4 regions of the Paenibacillus sp. sgz302191 genome follow, and region 1 is predicted to be linked to each of the others. Evidence: predicted binding sites of a transcription regulator. Region 1 holds the regulator's gene; each other region holds the start of a gene.
What was found. Region 1 encodes Rex, which represses fermentation and respiration genes when NADH is low (regulators of the CRP and FNR family bind a similar motif). Its sites were predicted from a motif close to TTGTGAAATATTTCACAA; they were not measured.
Positions count from the first base shown of each region.

Region 2: a site for Rex is predicted at 2,538-2,555, ahead of nirB (nitrite reductase large subunit NirB). Genes of this name have one in related genera too.
Region 3: a site for Rex is predicted at 2,094-2,111, ahead of AC3G2T_RS09385 (formate/nitrite transporter family protein). Genes of this name have one in related genera too.
Region 4: a site for Rex is predicted at 2,134-2,151, ahead of adhE (bifunctional acetaldehyde-CoA/alcohol dehydrogenase). Genes of this name have one in related genera too.

Region 1 is NZ_JBYLHY010000027.1:8,932-13,295, reverse strand. Features, by position in the region: gene dinG (ATP-dependent DNA helicase DinG) at 1-2,074, shown strand, start outside; gene AC3G2T_RS29160 (redox-sensing transcriptional repressor Rex) at 2,071-2,691, shown strand; gene AC3G2T_RS29155 (hypothetical protein) at 2,729-3,142, opposite strand; gene AC3G2T_RS29150 (inorganic phosphate transporter) at 3,951-4,364, opposite strand, start outside.
Region 2 is NZ_JBYLHY010000001.1:199,368-203,731, forward strand. Features, by position in the region: gene nikC (nickel ABC transporter permease subunit NikC) at 1-786, shown strand, start outside; gene AC3G2T_RS00830 (ABC transporter ATP-binding protein) at 792-1,622, shown strand; gene nikE (nickel import ATP-binding protein NikE) at 1,671-2,480, shown strand; gene nirB (nitrite reductase large subunit NirB) at 2,645-4,364, shown strand, end outside.
Region 3 is NZ_JBYLHY010000005.1:180,058-184,421, forward strand. Features, by position in the region: gene AC3G2T_RS09380 (class II aldolase/adducin family protein) at 1-1,205, opposite strand, end outside; gene AC3G2T_RS09385 (formate/nitrite transporter family protein) at 1,202-2,032, opposite strand; gene AC3G2T_RS09390 (PAS domain-containing sensor histidine kinase) at 2,668-3,774, opposite strand; gene AC3G2T_RS09395 (response regulator transcription factor) at 3,767-4,364, opposite strand, start outside.
Region 4 is NZ_JBYLHY010000005.1:196,051-200,414, reverse strand. Features, by position in the region: gene AC3G2T_RS09470 (cytochrome c oxidase subunit II) at 1-361, shown strand, start outside; gene AC3G2T_RS09465 (cbb3-type cytochrome c oxidase subunit I) at 397-2,061, shown strand; gene adhE (bifunctional acetaldehyde-CoA/alcohol dehydrogenase) at 2,298-4,364, shown strand, end outside.

The DNA.
Region 1 (4,364 bases):
GCAGGAGCAGATGATCCATGAAGTGGAGCAGTCGCTGGAGGCCGACACGCATTTAATGATTGAAGCGGGTACGGGTACCGGCAAATCGCTGGGCTACCTGATTCCTGCGTTGTATTACGGAATCAAACACGATAAAAAAGTGATCGTCAGCACGCATACGATTAATTTGCAGGAACAGCTGCGCGAGCGGGATATTCCGCTGCTGAAGGACATTTTTCCGATACCTTTTAAAGCGGCCGTATTGAAAGGCAGAAGTCATTATCTTTGCTTGCGCAAGTTCGAAAACAAGCTGGTCACGCGCGATTACGAGTACGGCAAGGACGACTCGGTCACAGCGGCTCAAATGGTCGTATGGCTCAGCGAAACGAAACACGGGGACGAAGAGGAGCTGAATTTCGGCAATAAAGGCGCGCAGTTCTGGCATTCGGTGGCCAGCGATACCGATTCCTGCCTGAACCGGATGTGCCCCTGGTTCAAAAAATGTTTCTACCACCGCGCCCGCCACGATGCGAACACGTCAGATGTCATCATAACGAACCATTCGCTGTTGTTTACCGATATGAAGGCCGAGAACCGCCTGCTGCCCGGCTACAAGCATCTGGTCATCGACGAAGCACACCACTTTGAAGAAGTGGCCAGCAAGCATCTGGGGATCGAGCTGCACTCGGGCGCGTTTTACCATTCTTTGCAGTGGTTGTATAAAGACAACCGCAGCGGGCAGCTGCCTATGCTCCGTTTTCGTCTTCAGAAGGCGGCGGAAGAGCAGGAGAGAGCTTTGGCCTGGAGCGCAGCGATAGACGGTTTGTACCCGAAAATCGTGCAGATCAAGGAAGACTGGGAGCGTTTGAGCGAAGGGTTGTACGAGCTGCTTACGGCAAAAAGCGACCCGTCGCAATCGGAGAACTCGCAATATGTGCTGCGCATGAAGCCCGAGGCGCTGCCGGCGCATTGGAGCGAGCTGACGATGATGGAGGACAACATTTATTTGAGCATGAACGATACGCTCCGCACGCTCGACAAAATGCTGAGCGAGATCAAAGAGATGCAGGAAGTTCTGGAAGTCCAGAGCATCGTGACGGATTTGAACGGAACTTTGAAGGAGCTTTACGGGCACCGGGATGCGCTTCATTTTTTCATGAAAATGGAGGATCAAGGTTACGTATACTGGATGGAAGCCGGCACGTATTCCAAGAGCAAGTCGCTGCAGCTGATCAGTGTGCCGACGGATGTGAGTCCGCTGCTTCAGGAGCATTTTTTCAAAAATAAAGACAGCATCATTTTGACTTCGGCTACGTTATCCGTGAACAAATCGTTCCAATACTCGGCCGATCAGCTCGGTTTGCAAATTCCCGTCGGCGAAGAGGCCGGCAAGCTCAAAACGGTGCAGCTTCCGTCCCCGTTCAATTACAGGGAGCAGGCGCTGGTCTGTATTCCCAGAGATTTTCCGACGATTAAAGGCCCTTCCGGGGACGCCGTTTTCATACAAGCACTTATCGATTCTTTAAGCAATGTCGCTTTGGCTACCAACGGCCGAATGCTCGTGCTGTTTACATCCAACCGGATGTTAAAGCAGATTCATGCCGGCATGAAGGAGCGGTTAAAGCCGCATGGGATTACCGTGCTTGGACAGGGCGTAGACAGCGGCAACCGCAGCAAGCTGACCCGCATGTTCCAGGACCACCATTCCTGCGTGCTGCTGGGTACAAGCTCGTTCTGGGAAGGCGTGGACATCCCGGGCGATGCGCTGTCCTGCTTGGCTATTATTCGGCTTCCGTTTCAGCCTCCGAATCACCCGCTCATTGAAGCCAAATGCGAAAATATTAAAAAGCGGAACGAAAATCCGTTTATGAAATTTTCCGTGCCGCAGGCGGTCATACGTTTCAAGCAAGGATTCGGGCGGCTCGTGCGGCGGGCTACGGATAAAGGAATCGTTATTATTTACGATACCCGCGTTATCGATACGCAGTACGGCAAATATTTTCTTTATTCGCTGCCCGGTCCGAAGATTGAACATATGACGACGGAACAAATGATTCCAAGAATTGAGGAATGGATGGGGGAGGCGCAGCGGTGAAGACACAAAAAATATCCGAAGCTGTAGTCCGCCGGCTGCCGATTTATTTGCGGTTTTTGAACGAGCTGGCGATGAAAAATATTATGACGGTCTCGTCGCAGGATCTGGGGCAAAAGCTCGATTTGAACCCCGCGCAAATCCGCAAAGATTTGGCCTATTTCGGGGAATTCGGCAAAAAAGGGATCGGCTACGACGTCGGCTATCTCATCGAGAAGATCAGGCAGATCTTGAAGCTGGACCGCCATATCCGGGTCGCTCTGGTCGGGGCGGGCAACCTGGGGCGGGCACTGTGCAACTACAACACATATTTGCGCAACGATATGAAAATTGTCGCCGTATTCGACGCGATGCCCGAGAAAACGGGCGAGACGATCAATAATTTGATCGTGCAGCCGACGCACGAGCTGAAAGAAGCGATATCGCGGCTTGGCGTCAGAATCGGCATCATTACGGTACCGGCAGCGGAAGCACAAAATGTGGCGAATCAATTCGTCGAAGCCGGCATTGAAGCGATTCTTAATTTTGCGCCGGTCATCATTAAGGTGCCGCCCGAAATCCGTGTGCACCATGCCGATTTCACGACCGAGCTGCAGAGTCTGGCCTATTATTTGGACTAGGCCAAGACTCCGGCCGCAAAGGCCCTACGGGCTCGCGCTATGCGGAAATTTGCAGCAGAACGCAGGGGAAAGCTGCAGAAACTGCGGAGGAGAAACGAACCTGTGGAAACTCGCGGAAACCTGCAGAAACCCGCAGAAAACTGCAGAAACCCGCAGAAACCTGCAGAAACCCGCAGAAACCTGCAGAAGAGAAACAAAACCCTGCAGAAGCCTCCGGAAGCTGGATCGGCGAAAAACTCGCATGGCAGCAGGCAGTACATTTGCTTAGCAACGTGGAGAAAACCTGCAAAAGTACAGTTTTTTGCTCGCTGATGCGCTGGATACGAAAAATTCCTGCAAATGTGCAGGCTTTTCGCCGCGAACATGGGCTCAGAGGCGTTCTTAGCGAGAATTCCTGCACAATCGCAGGCTTTTTGCCGAAATGAACCATTTCTGCTGAAAAAGCCTGCACTTTCGCAGGTTTTTTCTGTGCCAGGCTGCTTGTTCCAACGCCGTAACCCGTACAGGAGAGAGCCGTAGGTTACTGAAGAGTGATTGTGCCCCTTTTGGTTCCTCTACCCCGTTACTTTATCAACAGTCTGGTTTTCTACCCGTAATATGATGCGTCTCTCCAATGTATGTTTTCTCAGCAGCCTCTATTTTAACGAAAATAATGTACTCGTTTCCAACTTTTACGCTTTTAAAGCTTGAAATTGTTTCAGTAGACGATTGTTTTCATTCTGTGGGGGTAACGTCTACGGCGTCATGGGAGTGTTGTAGGTTTTTCCGGCTGTCGAGCCAAACCGTTTCATTGGCGCGAAGTGCCGTCTTTGGGCGGACGGCAAAAAGAAGCGGAAACCGGTGAAAGTTCGGCTTTAAAACCGCTCCTGATTGCGAAGCTCAACAAACAAAACAAATACGCGATCTTGCGCACACATCTAACGTGCTGTAGCCATTCAATTCGACGCTGAGAGCGGCTATCGCAGAGCGTTAACAAGCGGCTCGTAAAACAACGCAAGGAGTGTGCAAGCGCACGTTCCAGAGCGCAAGCAGTGCACAAGTGCCTCACTCCACAGCCGTATACAGCGTTCAAGCGCTCGCTCCACAGCGCAAGCAACATGCAAGCAGCTCGCTCCACAGAGCATGCAGCGCACAAGCGGCTAGCTCCACAGCCACATGCAACGCACAAACGGCTCGCTCCATAGCCGCATTGCAGCGCCCCGCCGCGCTTTGCAAAAATAACAAAAAACCCGAGCCACATACTGGCCCGGGTTTTTCATCTAAAACAACTTAAACAACACGAAGTAAATCGTGTAAGACAAGACGATGCTGATCGGGATGGTAATGACCCAGGTCATGATCATTTTGCCGACCGTCGCCCATTGGACTTCATGGAAGCGCAGGACGCTTCCCGTTCCGATAATGGACGATGAAATGACGTGCGTCGTTGACAGAGGCATCCCCATATGGGTGGATGCTTGTATAATGATCGACGACGTCAAATCGGAGGCGAAGCCGTTGATCGGCTCGATTTTAATAATTTTGCGGCTGATCGTTTTGATGATGCGCCAGCCGCCGATGGACGTTCCGAGGCCCATGGCTGTAGCCGCGGCGATTTTTACCCATAAAGGCACATCCAGATCCGTTTGATAACCCGCTGCAACAAGCCCGAACACGATGATGCCCATCGCCTT
Region 2 (4,364 bases), on a different contig from region 1:
GGTCTCTTGCTTGTTCTCGCTATTGTTACCATTCTGGCTCCATGGATCTCTCCGCATGATCCGGTTCAGGTCAATTTGGCGCTCAAGCTCAAGCCGCCTTCGCTTGACTATCCCTTGGGCACTGACCAATTGGGCCGCTGCATTCTGTCTCGCCTTCTATACGGCGCCCGCATCTCGCTGGGCTTTGCGTCATTGATCTTTATCGCATCGCTGGGAATCGGCCTGTTCATCGGAGCGATCGCCGGCTATAAAGGCGGTTTGGTCGATTATGTGCTGATGCGGTTCTGCGAAGGGGTGATGGCGTTTCCGAATCTCGTGCTCATTCTGGGGCTGGTCGGAATTTTCGGGCCCGGGCTTCCGCAGGTCGTTTTGGCGATGATGCTGGTGCAGTGGGTGTATTACGCGCGAATGTTCCGGGGCATGGTGCTCAGCTTGAAGGAGCGGAATTTCATCACTGCGGCCCAAATAAGCGGGTCCTCGCAATGGAAAATTATAAGACGGCACATTATCCCCAACATACTTCCCCCTATTGTCGTTGTGGGAACGCTCGAAATGGGGTGGGCGATCATGGATATTTCGGCACTCTCCTTCCTGGGGCTTGGTATTCAGCCGCCTGCACCGGAGTGGGGAGCGATGATTCATGAAGGAAAATCGTTTATACGCAGCAATCCGGAATTAATGCTGTACCCGGGGATCATGATTCTGCTTGTCGTCGTTTCGTTCAATTTGTTGGGCGAAGCTCTGTCGGATCGGTTTGGTGTCAAGCGACGTTTTGAAAAGGAATGAGATCATTGAAAGCATCGGACCATGTATTGCAGGTAAGCGGCCTGCATGTAAAAATTGCGACGGCGCAAGGGACGCTTCCCCTTGTCCGCAACATTGAATTCGAGCTGCGGCCGGGCCGCGTCCTCGGGCTTGTCGGAGAAAGCGGAAGCGGCAAATCGCTTACCAGTTTGTCTGTTTTGCAGCTGCTGGACCGGAAAACAACGATTGTGGAAGGCAGTATTCAATTAAACGGCCGTGAGTTGAACGGGCTCAAAGAGGAAGAGATGCGGCGTATCCGCGGGAGCGAGATTGCTCTTATTATGCAGAATCCGATGAACGCCTTTTCACCCGTGTTTACGATCGGCGACCAATTTGTGCAAACGATCCGCACCCACACCGATTTCAGCAAAAAGCAAGCGTTCGATCTGGCTGTCTCCTCCTTGCAGGACGTGAATTTGCCGGACCCTGCCCTGCTTATGAGGCGGTATCCCTTTCAATTGAGCGGAGGCATGCTGCAGCGTGTTATGATTGCCGTCGCGATGTGCTTGCGGCCATCCGTGCTTATAGCCGACGAGCCGACTACTGCGCTGGATACAGTCAATCAAATGCAGGTGCTGCGCCAATTGGATCGCATCCGCGCGGAATACGGCACGGCCATTCTTTTGATCTCCCACGATCTGGGGGTTATATCGGAAATGGCCGACGAGGTAGCCGTTATGCGGCAAGGACGGATCGTAGAAAAGGCGGACGTGTTCGAACTGTTCGATCACCCGAAGAATGATTATACGAAACTGCTGCTTGATGCCAGACTGACGCTGCCAATCAACGAGAATAACAAGGAGTTTGTCTTGTCATGAATGCGGAAGCGGGGACTTAAGATCATTTGCAAGGGAAGGGGTGACGAAGTGAGTTTGCTGCAAGTGAAGGACATTACTCATACTTATGCCGAATCCAAGCTGTTCCGGTGGAGCAAGCGGCAGGCGCCGGTTCTTTCCGGCATCTCCCTTGCAATCGAAGAAGGGAATTGTCTGGGGCTTCTTGGAACGAGCGGGGCGGGGAAAAGTACGCTGGGCAAAGTGATTCTGGGGCTGGAAAAGCCGCAGAAGGGGCAGGTTCTGTTTCAAGGAATCGATCTCTATAACACGGACGCAGCTACCCGCAGACGGCTTCGCCGTGATCTTCAAGCAGTGTTTCAAGACTGCTATTCTTCCGTAAATCCGCGGATGACTGCGGAACAAATTATCGGCGAACCGCTTGATAATTATGAAGCCTTATCGCCAAAGGAGTACAAACGAACCATTGGAGAATTGCTCGAAAGAGTCGGGCTAAGCCCGAACGATATGCAGAAACGCCCTCATCAATTTAGCGGAGGCCAACTGCAGAGAATCAATATTGCCAGAGCGATTGCCTTAAAACCGAAGCTGATCGTATTTGACGAAGCGATAAGCAGCTTGGATAAGGTGACTCAATCGCGCATACTGGCACTTTTGAGCGATTTAAAGTCGACGTTCGGCCTTTCTTATCTATTTATCACGCATGACGTTAAAGCCGCGTTCTTCATTTCCGATGCCATTGCCGTTATGGATAAAGGGGCGCTTGTTGAACACAGCGAGGATAAAGCGCAGTTCTTGCAGTCGCCGCACCCCGGCGTGACGCAATTGTTTCAGTCGGTTCTTTCAGAGCACCCGCGTTATCGGTCGCTCTCCAAAATTTGAGAAGCCCGGACAATCAAAGCCTTGATTTGTCAGGGCTTTTTGTTGTTTCTCCGATGTATGTGATAAATTTCACATCGCTCCGGCCGTCCGGTGTTCTATGATTGGTCCATAGAAACGGCTATGTTTTGAACAGAAAGGGAGTAAATCGCGAGGAGGCAGATACGATGGACGGTGTAACAAATCGGCTGAAACTGGTGCTTGTAGGAAACGGGATGGCAGGCATTAACACGATTGAGCAAATCGTCAAATTAGCGCCGGACATGTATGACATCACGGTCATTGGCAAGGAACCGCACCCCAACTATAACCGGATACAGCTTTCTTACCTGCTGGAGGGAAGCAAAACATTCGACGACATGATTCTTAACGATTACGAGTGGTATGAACAAAACCATATTCAACTGTACACGGGAGTTGAGGTGACGGGAATCAATACGTCGGCCAAATATCTCTATACGAGCGACGGGCATATTAAGCCCTACGACAAGCTCATCCTGGCCACCGGATCGAATCCGGTGATGCTCCCGCTGCCTGGCATTGAAAAGCAAGGGATTGTCGGTTTCCGCGACGTCCAGGATTGCAACAGGATGATGGAAGCGGCGCAAATGTTCAAAAAGGCGGCGGTCATCGGCGGCGGTCTGCTCGGTCTCGAAGCGGCCAAAGGGCTGCTTAAACTGGGCATGCACGTGACGGTCGTTCATTTGTTCGAGGATTTGATGGAGAGACAGCTGGATGCCGCGGCGGCGGCTATGCTCAAAGCGGAGCTCGAAGAGCAAGGGCTTCATTTTATGATGAAGAAAAAGACCGCGGAGATTTTGGGCGACGCCCGCATAGAAGGGCTTATGTTCGACGACGGCTCGATACTGGAAGCCGAATTCTTGGTCATGGCCGCGGGAATCGTGCCCAATACGGTGCTGGCCCGTAATGGCGGCATCCAGGTCGGACGGGGCATTGTGGTCGACGATTACATGCGGACAAATGTCGCGGATGTGTACGCTGTCGGCGAATGCAATGAGCATCGCGGCATCTGCTACGGTCTGGTGGCGCCGTTGTTTGAGCAGGGCGCTGTCCTGGCTAAACATTTGTGCGGGGTACCGGTAGAGCCTTACAACGGATCGACCGTATCGACCAAGCTGAAAATTTCCGGAGTGGACGTATTTTCCGCGGGGGAATTTCAAGACGGTCCCGGACTGGACATCATTCGTTCGCAGGATCATTGGAAGAAAACGTATAAGAAAGTGCTGCTTCGGGACAACCGGATCGTTGGCGGCGTATTGTTCGGCGATGTCAGCCTGTCCGCTCAGCTGTTGAAATGGGTAAAAGACCAGGAGCCTATGACGCAGGACATTCATGCGCTTTTGCTGGGCACTTCGGCTGCTGCCAGCGCGGACCCGCTCGCTTTTGCAGCCGCGATGCCTGCGGACGAGATCGTATGCGGGTGCAACGGGGTTACCAAAGGCATGATCGTGCAGGCTATCGTGGAGCAAGGACTAAGCACGGTGGAGGAAATCAAGGCGTGCACCGGAGCCAGCCGGTCCTGCGGGGGCTGCAAGCCGATGGTGGAAAACATCCTCGCTCTGACGCTGGGGGATGGCTATGAAGGCAGCACTGCCAAGGAAACGATATGTCCTTGCACGACCCATACCCGTGACGAGGTTGTCGCGGCGATCAGGGATAAAGGGCTGACCCACGTCAGAGAAGTGATGAGCGTACTGGACTGGAGCAATCCGGAAGGATGCCCGAAATGCCGCCCTGCGATCAACTATTACATCGGCATGGTATGGCCCGAAGCTTTCGAGGACGAGCGGGATTCGCGATTCGTGAACGAAAGGCTGCATGCCAATATCCAAAAAGACGGCACCTACTCCGTTGTCCCCAGAATGT
Region 3 (4,364 bases), on a different contig from region 1:
GTGGCGATGACGGCTTTGGCGCTGTACTCCGCCACTTCGAGCCGGTCGAAGGCGTGCAGCAGGCTGTGCCCGGTGGCGATGACGCAATCGTTCTCCGCTATGACGACCGGAACCTCCTTCGTGAACATTGCGGCAGTCTCCCGGGGAGATAGGAACGTCGCGCCGAACGGCAGTTTGGGCAGCCCCCTGAGCAAAATATAGCTCTCGGGAATCGTTCTCGAATCCAGTTTCGCATCCGTGACGGCAAACGCCATAATATGGGGCGGATGGGCCATAATGATCGATTCGATATGCGGCTGCATTTCATAAATATACTGGTGCAGCAGCACCGAACGGCTCGGGACTTTGCCGGCCTCCTTGCGCCCGTCTTCGATTTTGACGAGGTCTTCGGCTTCCAGGTATTTGCGGTCCCGGTTGTACGGCGTAATGACGAACGAACGCTCGTCGATCCGCTGGGAGAATGTTCCCTGGGTGCTGGTGAACAGTTTCTGATCGTAGGCGCGCTGGATGAACTTGCACATGTCGCGGCGGATTTCTTTTTCTTTTGTCGTGCAGCGGTCGGGAACGAAGTCCGGGATGGACGCGGCAGGTTTCGTCCCGAGCTGCTCCGGAGCCAAAGTTTGCAGCGTTCCGATCCGCCGCGCGTTAATTTCCAGTCTGGCGCAGTAATCAAGCGTCTCAAAAGCCATGAACGCCTCGAACAGCGTCCGTCCGCCGACGACAACGCCGTGATTTTCAAGCATTACGGTGTTTATCCCCTGCTCGAAAACAGCCGCAATGTTTTCCCCCAGCCGTTCGCTGCCGGGCAGGCCGTAGGCCGCCATCCCTACTTTGCCGCAAATCAGATGATCGCTCGGCAGCACGTAAAGATTCGGAATTTTTCGCACGATGCTGAATGCGACGAGCGCAGGCGGGTGAGCGTGAACGACCGCCCTGAGATCGTTTCTTTTGCGGTAAATAAGCTTGTGGAACGGGTACTCGCTCGAAGGCTTATGGTGTCCGACTACGGTTCCGTCGGGCTTTACGCACACAATGTCGCGGCGGCTCAGCTCACCCTTGTCAATGCCGGCAGGCGTAATCCACATATCGCCGTTATCGTCGAGAATGGAAATGTTTCCTCCCGATGTCGTCGTCATCCCGTACCCGTAAATTCGTTCCATCATCATCAAAATTTGATCGGCCGGATGCAGCAGTTCGTCCTTCATGCTTCCTTCCTCCCCGGTTCGCTAATTTTCGTAAAATCGGCGGCGGCGCTGCCGCCTGTTGTTTCCTTTCGGTAAGCCAGTCCGTATATTCCCGCTACAAACAAAGCTCCGCCGATCAGGTTGCCCAAAAAAACGGGCGCAAAATTGCTCGCATAAGCGCTCCAGTTCGACTGCCCGGCGAAGATCGCGGCGGGGATCACAAACATGTTCGCCACCACATGCTGAAACCCGATCGCCACAAACGCCATCGTCGGAAACCAGATGCCGCCTATTTTACCCGCGCCGTCCTCGGCGCCGTAGGACAGCCAAACCGCAAGGGCGACGAGCCAATTGCAGCCGATCCCCGACAGCAGTGCGGCCACAAACGGCTCTTCCGTTTTGACATGCGCCAATTGGGCCAGCTTTTGGACAAAAACCCCCTGTTCGGTCAATCCCGCCAAATGCCCGAACGCGTAGGCGACGAACAGCGCTCCGGCAAAGTTCGCCACCGTAATGACGGCCACATTCCAGGCCGCGCTCCTCAAGCTTATCCGCTTGGCCAGGTAAGCGGCGGGTACCGCCATCATGTTGCCCGTCAGCAGCTCGCCGCCGCCAAGCAAGGTAAGAATCAGCCCGAGAGGAAACAGCGCGGCCCCCATTAATCCGCCGACCCCGCTCCACAAAGGCGGAAACGCGGCACTTACCCTGATGTAAAGCAAAAAGCCGAGCGAAATGTAGGCTCCTCCCAAAAAACCGAGCGAGAGCTGGCGTCCCAGGCTCATATGCGCCTTCTTTTCGCCGGCGGCTGCAGCATATTCCCAAATGGTCTCAGGCTTCGCAAACCCCATACCGCACGCACCTCCAACGAAGCTTTCTCGACCTCAGTATAGAAAAAAAGCGCGCCATAGTATGTGAAAATTATCACAATCATAGACGAGAAAAAAGGATACGGACTCCCGCCGCTGCCGCGGGAATCCTGTACTGAAGGACGGTCGTTACCGAAACTATGAGCTGACGGAAAAAATCGGCTTCCAGAACTATTCCTATTTCTCAAGCTGCCCAAAAACCCCCGCGTCAGAGGTGAGCGCTACAATCTGCCTGACTGCGCGAAAAAAAACTGCAAAAATACATGATTTTGCGTCCTTGATCGCTGGCTACGAAAAATTGCTGCAAAAGTGCAGGCTTTTCGCCGAACACATGGACTCAGATTCACTTTCAGCGAAAATTCCTGCACTTTTGCAGGCTTTTCGCCAAAATAAACGAATTTATCAGGAAAAACCTGCACTTTCGCAGGTTTTCTCCCTTTCAAGCTGCTTCCTGCCCCCTGGCGCAGTTCCACGACCTGCGCCAGGACAGGCTCGCACCCGGAAAAAGCGGCTGTCCCCCTAGGTTAGGGTCCCCTCTGGTTCCCCTAGTCCTAACAAAGTGTCTCCTGAGACAGCTTCATAAGCGCCGCTTCTCACTCCGGGACATGTACCCTTGCTTACCTTTTGGGCACAATCAGCGTAATCGCCGTCCCGTTCCCTGCGGCCGAGCTGATTGTCAGCTGTCCGCCGATGCTTTTGGCCCTTTCTTCCATGCTGAACAAGCCGACTCCTTTGGAGCCGCGGTTGCGGATAAAGCCTTTGCCCTCGTCCACAATGCGCGCTTCCACATAAGCGTCGTGGTCGCGGACCTCGACCTGCGCTTCGGACACGTCCGCATATTTGGCGATATTCGTGAGCGCTTCCTGGATCACGCGGTAAATCGCGGTTTCCTCCAGCGCGCCCAGCCGCTTGCGCAAGTTGCTCGTTAATTGGACGCGGATGCCATAATGCTCCGTGTAATTGTCGATGTAGGTTCTGAGCGCGGGAAGCACGCCAAGATCGTCCAAAACGGACGGGCGCAGCTCCCAGGCCAAATCGCGGACCTCCTCGATAATATTGGAGACGGTTTGGCGGATTTTGCCCAGCTCGGGGTTCGCGTCTTCACCGATCAGCCGGTCCATTTGGATCAGCAGAGAGAAGAGGCTTTGACCCACGCCGTCGTGCAGTTCGCGGGAAAATCTCCGTCGCTCCTCCTCCTGAATCTGCATCACCTGCGTCATCATCAGCTGGAGCTCTTCCTCCGCTTTCTTTTGCCGGGTCATTTCGCTGCGAATCGCCAAATACCGGTAGGGCTTGCCCTCCCGATCGAGAAACGGCACAATCGTCGTATTCACCCAATAATACGATCCATCCTTGGCCTTGTTTTTTATGTCTCCGCGCCATATTTGGCCCAAGGAAATCGTTTTCCACAGATCGGCCATAAATTCCTTGCCGTGATACCCGGAATTGATGATCCGGTGATCCCGCCCCAGCAGCTCGGAACGCGAAAATTTGGAAATCTCGCAAAACTTCTCGTTCACATACTGAATGCTTCCTTTATGGTCGGTTATGGCAACGATGGAGGACTCGTCAAGGGCGAATTTCACATCGGCCAACTGCTTTAGCGACTGTCTGACCTCCTCCTGAAAAGAAGGATCGGCGATTTGTTCGTCCAACCGGGCCAAAATATCCGGCACATTTTCCCCTATAGCCGTCTGCCGCTGCTCATTTCGCTCGTTATTCAAAGTTCAACAGCCCTTTCTTCAAAGCGAATTTCACCAGCTCCGGCCTCGTTTTCAGGCCCAGCTTTTCCATGACATTGCTCTTGTGGGTTTCCACCGTCTTCACGCTGATGATAAGCTGCTCGGCAATTTCCTTGTTGGAATAGCCTTTGGCAATCAAAGCCAGCACCTCTCTCTCGCGTTCCGAAAGGGACTCGTACGTGCCGCCGTTCTCGCCGTGCTTGAGTTTGTCGATATACTCGCTCATCAGCCTTTTCGTAGCGGTCGGGTACAAATAAGCGTTGCCTTCCGAAACCGAACGTATCGCGTTCAGCAGCTCTTCGTGCGGGGCGCTTTTGAGAATATAGCCCGATGCGCCGGCATGAATGGCCCGGAATAAATATTCGTCATCGTCATGCATGGTCAAAATCAGCACGGCGACTTGCGGCATCAATTTTTTCAGCTCGGCTGTCGCGGTCAGCCCGTCTTTGCCATGCGGCATGTTCAAATCCATCAGGATAACGTCCGGCTGCAGGCGCTGCGCGGCCCGGATGCCTTCATCCCCGTCCGCCGCTTCGCCGATCACTTCCATTTGATGCTTGCCGTCCAGCAGC
Region 4 (4,364 bases), on a different contig from region 1:
GAGCGAGCACCATCACCAGATCGATCCGGCCAAGCTGAAGGAAACGGCTCCTTTTGACAATCCCGGACTCCGCAAAATCGGGGACAACGAGTACGAAGCTGTGATGACGGCGTTCACGTTCGGGTATGCTCCGGACAAGATGGAGGTGCCCGTCGGTGCGAAAATCAATTTTATCGTGGCAACCCAGGATGTCGTGCACGGATTTGAAATTCCCGGCACAAACGTGAACATGATGATCGTGCCCGGCGAGGTCAGCCATGTGAGCCATACGTTCACAAAGCCGGGCGAGTACCTCATCCTGTGCAACGAATACTGCGGCGGGGCGCATGAATTTATGAAAACGACGATTATCGTCAAATGAATTCGGGACGCAAGCAAAAGGGGGTGGCAATGGTCATGAAAGTAGCGCATTTGCACGGAAACGGCACGAAATTCGATCTGAAAGACGGGAAGCTCGTCGTCGCGCACATCATCGTGGCGTTCATCGCTTTGCTGATCGGCGGCATCGCGGGGCTGCTGCAGAGCATGGTCCGCAGCGGGACGGTCAAGCTGCCGTACGGAATCGGCTATTACGAGCTGCTGACAGCCCATGGGGTATTGATGGCGCTCATTTTTACGACTTATTTTATTATCGGCTTCCTCTATTCGGGCATTTCTTATACGCTTGGAGGCAAGCTGCTGCCGATTGTGCGCCGCATGGGGTGGGCGGGCTTCGCCTTAATGACGGCCGGCACGGCCATTGGGGTCGCGATGGTTTTGGCGGGCAAAGCCAGCGTGCTTTACACGTTTTACGCGCCGCTCAAAGCTTCTCCGTATTTTTACATCGCATTGGCTTTGGTCGTTGTCGGGAGCTGGATCAGCGGCTGGGGCGTGTTTTATCAGTACAATTATTGGAAAAGAACGAATCGGGGCGAGATATCTCCACTGTTCGCCTTCATGTCCGTCGTCACTTTTCTCATGTGGCAAATCGCCACGCTCGGCGTAGCCGCCGAAGTGTTGATCCAGCTCATACCGTGGTCGTTCGGCTGGGTGGAGACGATTAACGTCATGCTGAGCCGCACGCTGTTCTGGTATTTCGGACATCCGCTCGTCTATTTCTGGCTGATGCCGGCCTACATGTGCTGGTACGTGATCATTCCGAAAATTATCGGCGGCAAAATTTACAGCGATGCTTTGGCGCGGTTGTCGTTCATTTTGCTGCTGCTGTTCTCGATTCCGGTAGGCTTTCACCATCAATTGATGGAGCCTGGCATTAGCCCTTTCTGGAAATATTTGCAGGTTGTGCTGACCTTCATGGTCGTGGTTCCGTCGCTGATGACGGCGTTCTCCCTGTTCGCCACATTCGAACTGAACGGGCGGGCCAAAGGCGCGACGGGCTTGTTCGGGTGGGTCAAGGTGATGCCTTGGAAGGATGTGCGTTTTTTCGCGCCGTTCATGGGCATGCTGATCTTTATACCGGCAGGGGCGGGCGGCTTGATTAATGCGAGCAACCAGATGAATGCGGTCGTTCATAATACGCTGTGGGTGACGGGGCATTTTCATTTGACGGTTGCGACGAGCGTGGCGCTGACGTTTTTCGGCATTGCGTACTGGCTGCTTCCGGCAGTGACGGGGCGCGTGCTGACCCCGCGGATGAACAAACTTGGCTTGATTCAAACGGTTATCTGGTGCATAGGCATGTTCTTTATGTCCGGTGCGATGCATATAGTGGGCCTGTTCGGGGCTCCGAGAAGAACCGCGTACACCACTTACGAAAATCATGCGGACGCGGCAGGCTGGACATCCTATTACGTATGGATGGCGATCGGCGGAACGATTTTGTTCATCGCGGTGCTGATGATGGTGTACAACGTATTCGCGCTGCTTCGCGCGCCTCGGGGGGAGACGGAATATCCGATCGGCGAGCCGATGGAGCAAGCGGAAGCGACCCCTGCTTATTTGGAGCGGTGGGGCGTGTGGATCGGCTTGTCAGCCGCGCTGATCCTCATCGCTTATACGCTGCCGCTGATGGATATGGTGATGAATCCGGCACCGGGTTCCAAAGGATTTATTACCTGGTAACGACAGGTGATGCGGGAAAAGAGAAGGCATTTCGGCTTGTCAGCCGGGGAATGCCTTTTCTCTCCAAAGATATTGTGAAATAATTCACAATATCTTCACGAATATAGCCGCCTGCGAAGCTTCATTTGTGATTTTTCTCATAGTTGCAGCCCTCCAAAAGCGGTACTCTTTGTGTAGAAACAAACACAACATTAGGTTATTCACCCATTATTGATCATATAAAGGAGTGGAAGAAGATGGCAGTTAAAGAGAGCCAAGTAAACGTACAAATTTCCGCAAAAGACGAAGTGAACCAACTGGTGGCAAAAGCGAAGAAAGCGCAGCAAGCTTTCCTCGAGCTGAACCAGGAGCAGGTTGACGCCATCGTTCAGCAAATGGCGCTGGCCGGCATCGACCGGCACATGGTACTGGCCAAGATGGCCGTCGATGAGACCGGGCGCGGCGTGTACGAGGACAAAATCACGAAAAACCTGTTCGCGACCGAGTACATCTACCACAGCATTAAGAACAACAAAACCGTCGGCGTCATCGAGGAAAACGTCTATGAAAGCTACCGGATGGTGGCGGAGCCTGTGGGCATTATCGCCGGCGTTACGCCAGTGACGAATCCGACTTCCACCACGATGTTCAAAGCTTTAATCGCGATCAAAACGCGCAATCCGATCATCTTCGCCTTCCATCCGTCCGCTCAGCAATCGAGCGCAGCGGCGGCCAGAACTTTGCTGGAAGCCGCGGTCGCCGCAGGCGCTCCCGACAACTGCATCCAGTGGGTGCAGTACCCGTCCCTGGAAGCGACAGGGCTGCTCATGAACCATCCCGATGTGGCGCTCGTGCTTGCGACGGGCGGATCTTCGATGGTCAAAGCCGCCTACAGCACAGGCAAGCCGGCGCTCGGGGTCGGACCCGGCAACGTGCCGTGCTTCATTGAGAAGACGGCGAACCTGCCGCAGGCGATCAATGATCTGATTTTGTCCAAAACGTTCGACAACGGCATGATTTGCGCTTCCGAGCAGGCGGTCATTCTCGAAGAGGCGATCTACGCCGAGGCGAAAAAGCTGATGATCGACCAGGGCTGCTATTTCCTGAACAAGGAAGAGACCGAAGCCGTGTCCAAGCTTGTGATCAACAGCGAAAAATGCGCGGTCAACGCCGTCATCGTCGGCCAATCGGCGGTCAAAATCGCCGAGATGGCGGGCATCAAAGTGCCGGCATCGACGAAAATTCTCGTCGCCGAGCTGGCCGGCGTCGGCGAAGCTTACCCGTTGTCCGCCGAGAAGCTCAGCCCTGTGCTGGCCTGCTACAAAGTGAAAACGGCGGAGCAGGGCATCGAACGGGCGGCGGAAGTGGTTCGCTTCGGCGGCATGGGCCATTCCTCCGTCATCCATTCGCAGAATGCCGATGTGATCGGCGCGTTCTCCGCGAAGCTGCAGACGGGGCGCGTCATTGTCAACTCGCCGTCGACGCACGGCGCGATCGGCGACATATACAACACGAACCTGCCGTCACTGACGCTCGGATGCGGTTCGTACGGCCACAACTCGACGACCTCCAACGTCAGCGCGGTCAATCTGATCAACGTCAAACGGGTCGCCTACCGCACCGTCAATATGCAGTGGTTCAAAATTCCGCCTAAAGTGTACTTTGAAAAGGGCGCGACGCAGTACCTGGAAAAAATGCCCGACATCTCCCGGGTCATGATCGTGACGGACCCGATGATGGTCAAACTCGGCTATGTGGAGCGTGTCGAATACTATTTGCGCAAACGCCAGCTGCCTGTCTACATCGAAGTGTTCTCCGACGTAGAGCCGGATCCGTCCGTGGATACCGTGGAACGCGGCAGACAGGTAATGGCTTCCTTCCAGCCGGACTGCATCATTGCGCTCGGCGGCGGCTCGCCGATGGACGCGGCCAAGGCGATGTGGCTGTTCTACGAATACCCGGATACGAGCTTCGATGCGCTGAAGCAAAAGTTCCTGGACATCCGCAAACGCGTGTACAAATATCCGCGGCTTGGCAACAAGGCGAAGTTCGTGGCGATTCCGACAACGTCGGGTACCGGTTCGGAAGTAACCTCGTTCGCGGTCATTACCGACAAGGCGAAAGGCAATACGAAATATCCGCTGGCCGATTATGAGCTGACGCCGGACGTGGCGATCATCGACCCGGACTACGTGTACAGCCTGCCGAAAACGGCGGTGGCCGACACGGGCATGGACGTGCTGACGCATGCGATCGAAGCTTACGTATCGGTGATGGCCAACGATTATTCCGACGGCCTGGCGATGAAGGCGGTCCAGCTCGTG